DNA from 2 places in the Bacillus luti genome. Region 2 is predicted to be linked to the other one. Evidence: a T-box and tRNA genes for the amino acid it is inferred to sense, from the RefSeq annotation. Region 2 holds a T-box; the other holds one or more tRNA genes.
What was found. The T-box of region 2 lies ahead of proS (proline--tRNA ligase). A T-box ahead of a tRNA ligase gene usually reads a tRNA of that ligase, here a tRNA-Pro.
Positions count from the first base shown of each region.

Region 1: it encodes a tRNA-Pro, which carries the amino acid that the T-box ahead of proS (proline--tRNA ligase) is inferred to sense. The anticodon was not compared.

Region 1 covers NZ_CP040336.1:4,872,277-4,876,689, reverse strand. Annotated here, with positions in the region: gene EUC40_RS24545 (Tex family protein) at 1-894, shown strand, start outside; gene cmpA (cortex morphogenetic protein CmpA) at 956-1,069, opposite strand; gene EUC40_RS24535 (SprT family protein) at 1,271-1,735, shown strand; tRNA gene EUC40_RS24530 (tRNA-Asn) at 1,850-1,924, shown strand; tRNA gene EUC40_RS24525 (tRNA-Ser) at 1,928-2,018, shown strand; tRNA gene EUC40_RS24520 (tRNA-Glu) at 2,027-2,101, shown strand; tRNA gene EUC40_RS24515 (tRNA-Val) at 2,106-2,181, shown strand; tRNA gene EUC40_RS24510 (tRNA-Met) at 2,206-2,282, shown strand; tRNA gene EUC40_RS24505 (tRNA-Asp) at 2,285-2,360, shown strand; tRNA gene EUC40_RS24500 (tRNA-Gln) at 2,448-2,522, shown strand; tRNA gene EUC40_RS24495 (tRNA-Lys) at 2,528-2,600, shown strand; tRNA gene EUC40_RS24490 (tRNA-Leu) at 2,617-2,699, shown strand; tRNA gene EUC40_RS24485 (tRNA-Arg) at 2,798-2,874, shown strand; tRNA gene EUC40_RS24480 (tRNA-Pro) at 2,879-2,955, shown strand; tRNA gene EUC40_RS24475 (tRNA-Gly) at 2,957-3,027, shown strand; rRNA gene EUC40_RS24470 (16S ribosomal RNA) at 3,105-4,413, shown strand, end outside.
Region 2 covers NZ_CP040336.1:4,674,296-4,678,708, forward strand. Annotated here, with positions in the region: gene EUC40_RS27370 (cell wall anchor protein) at 1-451, shown strand, start outside; gene proS (proline--tRNA ligase) at 566-1,996, opposite strand; T-box leader at 2,044-2,250, opposite strand; gene EUC40_RS23665 (YesK-like family protein) at 2,344-2,637, opposite strand; gene EUC40_RS23670 (alkaline phosphatase family protein) at 2,792-4,105, shown strand; gene EUC40_RS23675 (MFS transporter) at 4,214-4,413, shown strand, end outside.

The DNA of each region.
Region 1 (4,413 bases), 200 kb from region 2:
CGTGAGGAATTCCCGGATTTACAGGTTGAAGAAAGAAGTGCGGTTTCTATCGGTAGACGTCTGCAAGATCCGCTTGCTGAACTTGTGAAGATTGATCCTAAATCAGTTGGGGTTGGACAGTACCAACATGATGTATCTCAAAAGAGATTGAATGAATCATTAACATTTGTAGTTGAGACGGCAGTTAACCAAGTTGGTGTTAATGTAAATACGGCTTCAGTTGCATTATTACAATATGTTTCTGGTTTATCGAAAACTGTTGCGAAAAATATTGTGGCAAAGAGAGAAGAAGATGGGAAATTTACGAAACGCACGGAATTAAAGAAAATCCCGCGCTTAGGTGCAAAGACGTACGAACAATGTATAGGTTTCTTACGTATATTAGAAGGGGCGAATCCATTAGATCGAACAGGAATTCATCCAGAACAATATAAAAATGTTGAATTGTTATTGAAGAGTTTAGGTTTATCAAAAGATGATGTAGGACAATTGCATTTACAAAAGAGCTTAGAAGAAGTAGAGATTTCTAAGTTGTCTCAAGAAACGGGAGTTGGGGAACCGACATTAGTGGATATTATAGATGCGCTTATTAGTCCAGAGCGAGACATGAGAGATGAGTTGCCTAAACCACTTCTGAAAAAAGGGATTTTGAAATTAGAAGATTTAAAACGTGGTATGGAACTAGAAGGAACCGTTCGTAACGTTGTTGATTTTGGTGCTTTTGTTGATGTTGGTGTAAAGCAAGATGGTTTAGTACATATTTCTAAGCTAAGTACACAATATGTGAAGCATCCGTTAGATATTGTATCTGTCGGGCAAATTGTAAAGGTATGGGTCGATGATATTGATACAAAAAAAGGTCGTGTCGCATTATCCATGTTGCCGATTGAATAATAAGAGAAGAGAGCAGATGAAACTGCTCTTTTTTTTATTGGGTAAGAAGTATAATGGATTATTAGCTTTGATGGATTTTGCTATAATAAAACCAGCATTCATTTAGTAATTTAATTTGATACCGGTTTTTTTCGAAATATGCACGTTGCATCTGTTTTTTTAGCCATGTGGGCATAGGAATCCCTCCTTGTTTAATCCTACTCTCAAAAATCTTCCCTTTTCGCTAAGGTACTATTGATGAGAGGTTGGTGAGTGGATTTCTATTCATATTGTATTGTTAGAAACCACGCTTCTTGAATGAGGATGGGTATATGTACTATTTAATATATGTATAAGAAGGGAGAAAAGTGTAAAAATATTTTTTTGTTTAGGAGGAATGAGAATGGATGAGCGAGAAATCCAACAGCTAGTAGAGGAAGTGTCGTTAAGATACTTTGGTATGCCGTTCTTACATAAAGCGATGTTTAATAATAGATTACGTACAACTGGTGGGCGTTATCTGTTGAAGAGCCACAATATCGAACTGAATTATCAATATTATAAAATGTATGGTAAAGAAGAGTTAGTCGGGATTGTTAAACATGAACTTTGTCATTATCACTTACATATTGCAGGAAGAGGGTATAAGCACCGGGATAGAGATTTTCGTGAATTGTTAAAAGAAGTCGGTGCACCACGTTTTTGTAAACGAATGATTAATGAAGAGAAGGAACAGAAGGTTTATGTGTATGAATGTGTGGAGTGCTCATTTCAATATGTAAGGAGACGTCAAATAAATACAAAAAGATATGTCTGTGGAAAATGTAAAGGGAAACTAATTCTGATAAAGAAAACATCTTGACAGTGAAAACGCAATCCAGTATATTATAAACATGTCACGTTTGTACAAGATGTTGTGAAAAAACTTCTTGACTTACGATGATAAGTTTTATAAGATACAAATTGTCTTTATTATTCCGCAGTAGCTCAGTGGTAGAGCTATCGGCTGTTAACCGATCGGTCGTAGGTTCGAGTCCTACCTGCGGAGCCATACAGAGAAGTACCCAAGTGGCTCAAGGGGCTCCCCTGCTAAGGGAGTAGATCGCTAACGCGGTGCGAGGGTTCGAATCCCTTCTTCTCTGCCATTCATATTGGCCCGTTGGTCAAGTGGTTAAGACACCGCCCTTTCACGGCGGTAACACGGGTTCGAATCCCGTACGGGTCACCACTTCGGAGGATTAGCTCAGCTGGGAGAGCACCTGCCTTACAAGCAGGGGGTCGGCGGTTCGATCCCGTCATCCTCCACCATATAAAATATATAAGTGATATCATCGCGGGGTGGAGCAGCACGGTAGCTCGTCGGGCTCATAACCCGAAGGTCGCAGGTTCAAATCCTGTCCCCGCAACCAATGGTCCCGTGGTGTAGTGGTTAACATGCCTGCCTGTCACGCAGGAGATCGCCGGTTCGACCCCGGTCGGGACCGCCATTTTAACTTCTGCTAATTGGCAGTTGTTTTTTATTGGTCATTATGGTACAATAACATTTGTCTTTGAAAAGAAGATAATTATTTCGATGGGCTATAGCCAAGCGGTAAGGCAACGGACTTTGACTCCGTCATGCGCTGGTTCGAATCCAGCTAGCCCAGCCATTTACGAGCCATTAGCTCAGTTGGTAGAGCATCTGACTTTTAATCAGAGGGTCGAAGGTTCGAGTCCTTCATGGCTCACTTTTGTTTTTTCCGCGCGGTCGTGGCGGAACGGCAGACGCGCTAGGTTGAGGGCCTAGTGGGGGAAACCCCGTGGAGGTTCAAGTCCTCTCGGCCGCATCAAAAAATCTTTTTAAAAAAGTACTTGCATTTAAAAATGTAGTATGATAAGATAATTGAGTCGCCAAAATACAACGACGAAAAAACATCATGAATAAGCGCCCGTAGCTCAATTGGATAGAGCGTTTGACTACGGATCAAGAGGTTAGGGGTTCGACTCCTCTCGGGCGCGCCAATTACGGGAAGTGGCTCAGCTTGGTAGAGCACCTGGTTTGGGACCAGGGGGTCGCAGGTTCAAATCCTGTCTTCCCGACCACGCGGGTGTAGTTTAGTGGTAAAACAAGAGCCTTCCAAGCTCTGGTCGAGAGTTCGATTCTCTTCACCCGCTTTTAGTTCTTTGAAAACTGAACGAAACAAACAACGTGAAACGTCAATTTTTATTTTTAGATGCTAGACAAACTAACTTTATTGGAGAGTTTGATCCTGGCTCAGGATGAACGCTGGCGGCGTGCCTAATACATGCAAGTCGAGCGAATGGATTAAGAGCTTGCTCTTATGAAGTTAGCGGCGGACGGGTGAGTAACACGTGGGTAACCTGCCCATAAGACTGGGATAACTCCGGGAAACCGGGGCTAATACCGGATAACATTTTGAACTGCATGGTTCGAAATTGAAAGGCGGCTTCGGCTGTCACTTATGGATGGACCCGCGTCGCATTAGCTAGTTGGTGAGGTAACGGCTCACCAAGGCAACGATGCGTAGCCGACCTGAGAGGGTGATCGGCCACACTGGGACTGAGACACGGCCCAGACTCCTACGGGAGGCAGCAGTAGGGAATCTTCCGCAATGGACGAAAGTCTGACGGAGCAACGCCGCGTGAGTGATGAAGGCTTTCGGGTCGTAAAACTCTGTTGTTAGGGAAGAACAAGTGCTAGTTGAATAAGCTGGCACCTTGACGGTACCTAACCAGAAAGCCACGGCTAACTACGTGCCAGCAGCCGCGGTAATACGTAGGTGGCAAGCGTTATCCGGAATTATTGGGCGTAAAGCGCGCGCAGGTGGTTTCTTAAGTCTGATGTGAAAGCCCACGGCTCAACCGTGGAGGGTCATTGGAAACTGGGAGACTTGAGTGCAGAAGAGGAAAGTGGAATTCCATGTGTAGCGGTGAAATGCGTAGAGATATGGAGGAACACCAGTGGCGAAGGCGACTTTCTGGTCTGTAACTGACACTGAGGCGCGAAAGCGTGGGGAGCAAACAGGATTAGATACCCTGGTAGTCCACGCCGTAAACGATGAGTGCTAAGTGTTAGAGGGTTTCCGCCCTTTAGTGCTGAAGTTAACGCATTAAGCACTCCGCCTGGGGAGTACGGCCGCAAGGCTGAAACTCAAAGGAATTGACGGGGGCCCGCACAAGCGGTGGAGCATGTGGTTTAATTCGAAGCAACGCGAAGAACCTTACCAGGTCTTGACATCCTCTGAAAACCCTAGAGATAGGGCTTCTCCTTCGGGAGCAGAGTGACAGGTGGTGCATGGTTGTCGTCAGCTCGTGTCGTGAGATGTTGGGTTAAGTCCCGCAACGAGCGCAACCCTTGATCTTAGTTGCCATCATTAAGTTGGGCACTCTAAGGTGACTGCCGGTGACAAACCGGAGGAAGGTGGGGATGACGTCAAATCATCATGCCCCTTATGACCTGGGCTACACACGTGCTACAATGGACGGTACAAAGAGCTGCAAGACCGCGAGGTGGAGCTAATCTCATAAAACCGTTCTCAG
Region 2 (4,413 bases):
CGGTTCTGGGGGTAGTGGTTCTGGTGGCAACGGTTCTGATGGCAATGGTTCCGGTGGTAGCGGTTCTGGTGGTAGCGGTTCTGGCGGCAGTGGTTCTGGCGGCAACGGTTCTGGTGGCAACGGTTCTGGGGGCAACGGTTCTGGGGGCAACGGTTCTAGTGGCAACGGTTCTAGTGGCAACGGTTCTGGTGGCAATGGCTCTGGCGGCAGCCGTATTAAAGGCGATAGCAGTTCTCAAGGTAGCGATGACTCTCAAGGTAGCCGTGTTAAAGGCGATAGCAGCTCTCAAGGCGGCAATGGTTCCCAAGATGGTAATGCAAAAGATAACGCGAAAAAACAAGGCGATAAGTTACCTAATACTGCAACACATTATCCTGCATCTATTTTAATGGGACTTTCAACGTTCCTAATTGGTATGTTACTATTTATTCGCCGTAAAAATGCAAAATAAAAACACATCCCTCCATCTAAAAAATACATGGAACAAATTGTAAAACTAAAAAGGACTTTGGATTGCATTTTATTACGCAGCCCAAAGTCCTTTTTATCATCTATCAACAAAGTATTAATACGCTTTTCCCCAATACACCACTTGCTTAGCTTCTTTACCACAACAAATACATTCGTCAGCTAATTGCTCTTGCTCAAAAGGCATACAGCGTGAAGATACTCCAACTTCTTCTTTTAGTTTCTCTTCACAAGCTAATTCTCCGCACCACATCGCCTTAATAAATCCTTGCTTTTCATCAGCTACTTTTTTCATCTCTTCGAAATTCGTCACACTATACGTATTCTCATCACGAAATACTTTTGCCTTATTAAATAAAGAATTATGAATTTCTTCGAGTAATGATGGAATACGCTCTTCTAATTGATCCATTGATATAAATTCTTTTTCTTTCGTATCTCTTCTTACAAGTACGACTTGATTCTTTTCTATATCCTTTGGACCAACTTCTAATCGAATTGGAATGCCCTTCATTTCATACTCATTAAATTTCCAACCAGGTGTTTTATTGCTAACATCTACTTTCACACGTGCAACGTTTTGAATACGCTCTTGTAACTCTGTTGCCTTTTCTAACACACCTTCTTTATGCTGCGCAATCGGTACGATAACAACTTGTACTGGAGCAACTTTTGGTGGCATTACAAGCCCATTATTATCACTATGAACCATAATAAGTCCACCTATCATTCTTGTTGATACACCCCAAGATGTTTGGTGTACATATTGCCACTTACCGTTACGATCTAAAAATTTAATATCAAATGCTTCAGAGAAATTCGTTCCAAAGTTATGAGATGTTCCTGTTTGAAGTGCTTTCCCATCATGCATTAAACTTTCAATCGTATAAGTCGCCTTTGCACCCGCAAATTTTTCTTTGTCTGTTTTTTGCCCTTTAATTACTGGTATCGCTAAGTAGTCTTCACAGAAAGAAGCATATAGATTTAAAATATTTAACGTTTCAGCTTGAGATTCCTCTGCCGTTTCATGGATCGTATGACCCTCTTGCCATAAGAATTCAGTTGTACGAAGGAATGGTCTCGTTGTCTTTTCCCAACGAACTACTGAACACCACTGGTTATATAGCTTTGGCAAATCATTATAGGATTGCACAATTTTTGAAAAATGCTCACAGAATAAAGTTTCAGATGTAGGACGTACACAAAGTCGTTCCGCTAACTTTTCATCCCCGCCATGTGTCACCCATGCTACTTCAGGAGCAAATCCTTCTACATGATCCTTCTCTTTTTGCAATAAACTCTCTGGGATAAACATTGGCATATACACGTTTTCATGACCAGTTGCTTTTAATTTCTCATCCATAACCTTTTGCATATTTTCCCATAAGGCATAACCGTACGGACGTAGAATCATACATCCTTTTACACTCGAATAATCAACAAGTTCTGCTTTTTTCACAATATCTGTGTACCACTGCGCAAAGTCCTCTTCCATCTTCGTAATCGCTTGTACTTGTTCTTTTACCATAGTCAGTCTTCCTCCTTCTAGAAAATACAAAAAAGCCCGCGTCCCTAAATAGGGACCGAGCTTTGCCGGCGTTACCACCCTGATTCATGCACAAAAATTGCGCATGCTCTCTTTTTGATAACGGGAAATTCCCGCTGCATATGCAGAACTCAAAGGTAGGTTCCATATCGCCTTTTTAAGAATCTTTCAGCCTGACGGATTCTCTCTCTGCCAAAAAGGTTGAACATGTACTAGTCCTTTTTCATCGTTATAACGAAATAAATTTGTTGAATATCATAATATAAATTTCACCACAAAACAAGAGTGAATTTTCTTATTTTTATATATTCTTTTCATTTTTTACAGTTTTATACGTAGCTTTTCCGCGTAATTTTCACAAGTTGGTGTGCAATCATACCAATAAGTGTACCAAGTAGAATGAAGAAACCAATAAATCCATATCCCATTCCTTCCCATCCACCAATAACCATCATTGTAACGGGAAAGGATGCTAAGCAAAGAAGTATTAAACTAAGTGCAAATATAATATCGAACTGCTTGTCTGGAAAGCGTTTCTTTAGTAAATACGAAATAGCAAATACAAGAATAATCGTAATTCCGCCAATGATGTAAAAGATACCAAATCCATCTAACCAATCCATGTTGTTTCCTCCTTCCATAGATTCCCTTATACTTGATTATATGTTTAATTTTTCTGAAAATAAATAATAAATTTTATTTGAAAATATATTTTTATTACTAGGTATTAATAGTAATATATAGTAATAGGTTTTATATAATTAGGAGGATTACTTTATGGATAAAGCATTAACTAATCGTGTCATCATTTTATCATTCGACTGTTTATCAGCTTTAGATTTTCCTATATTACAAACATTACCTCATTTCCAATCTCTAATAAAAAAGGGCGCAATTGTGGAAAAGGTAGAGCCCATCTATCCTTCTGTAACCTATCCAAGTCACTCAACAATCGTAACTGGTAATTATCCTAATAAGCATGGTGTTGTTAGCAATACGTTACTTCAACCTGGACGTGAATCACCAGATTGGCATTGGTACCGAAAATCAATACAAGGAACAACATTATATGATGAAGCACATAAAGCAAATTTAACGACAGCAGCCCTTCTATGGCCTGTTACCGGCAGAGCAAATATTGATTACAATTTACCAGAAATCTTTCCAAATAGACCGTGGCAAAATCAAGTTTTAGTTTCATTATTTAGCGGTAGCCCGCTATATCAATTAGATTTAAATCGCCGTTTCGGCCATATACGAAATGGATTGTCACAACCTGAACTCGATGATTTCGTACTTGCTTCTGCTGTGCATACAATCCAGACGAAAAAGCCTAATGTCATGTTTGTACATTTCACCGATTTAGACACCCAAAGACACTATCATGGCTTTGAATCAAAAGAAACAATAGCCGCAATTCATAGACATGATGAGCGACTAGGAAAAATTATTCAAGCTTTAAAAGACAGTGACCTATACGAAGAGAGCACTATTATCGCTCTTGGTGATCATAGCGCTTTAAGTGAAAACAAATCCATTCAATTAAATGTACTATTTCATCAAAAAGGGCTTATATCTATAAATTCAAAGGGTAAATTAGTAGACTGGAATGCTTATTGCCAAAGTTGCGATGGATCCGCCTATGTATATGTGAAAGACAAAAACGATACAGATACGATTCGAGAAGTACAACTACTCCTTGAAGAACTGCTTCAAAATAAACAAAACGGTATTGAATTTATACTTCATGATGAGGATGCGAAAGAATGCGGTGCAGACGGTAATTGTTTATTTATGTTAGAAGCACAAGAAGGATATTATTTCACTGAAAATTATACAGGAGATTTTATAAAAGAAATTACCGAAAAAGATGTTACGCCTAGTAAAAAATATACATTTGGAACTCACGGATACTCTCCAACAAAACCTAACTATGAAACGATTTTTATCGCTGCTGGGAAAGGTATTCAAAGCGGCGTTACCATTCCTTATATGAGACTGATTGACGAAGGTCCAACTATTGCTAGACTACTTGGTTTACACTTAGGTGAAACAGACGGATCAATTGTAGAGGATTTACTTCAATTGTAAAGAACTGTGTATATATGTAAAAGTTATGTAAAAATCATCACTGTTTCTCTTTTTATAATTTTTATTTTTGTACACTGTTAGTAGAACAAATTTAAGGGGGAACATTATATGAAGAAAATGTCCAGACAAGAAAAAAGCTGGATATTATACGATTGGGCGAATTCCGTATATTCGCTCGTCATTACAACTGCATTATTTCCAATCTACTTTAAAACCGCTGCAAAGGAAGCTGGACTATCCGGTGCAACTTCAACAGCATATTGGGGATATGCAAACTCGTTCGCAACACTTTTAATTTCTATACTTGC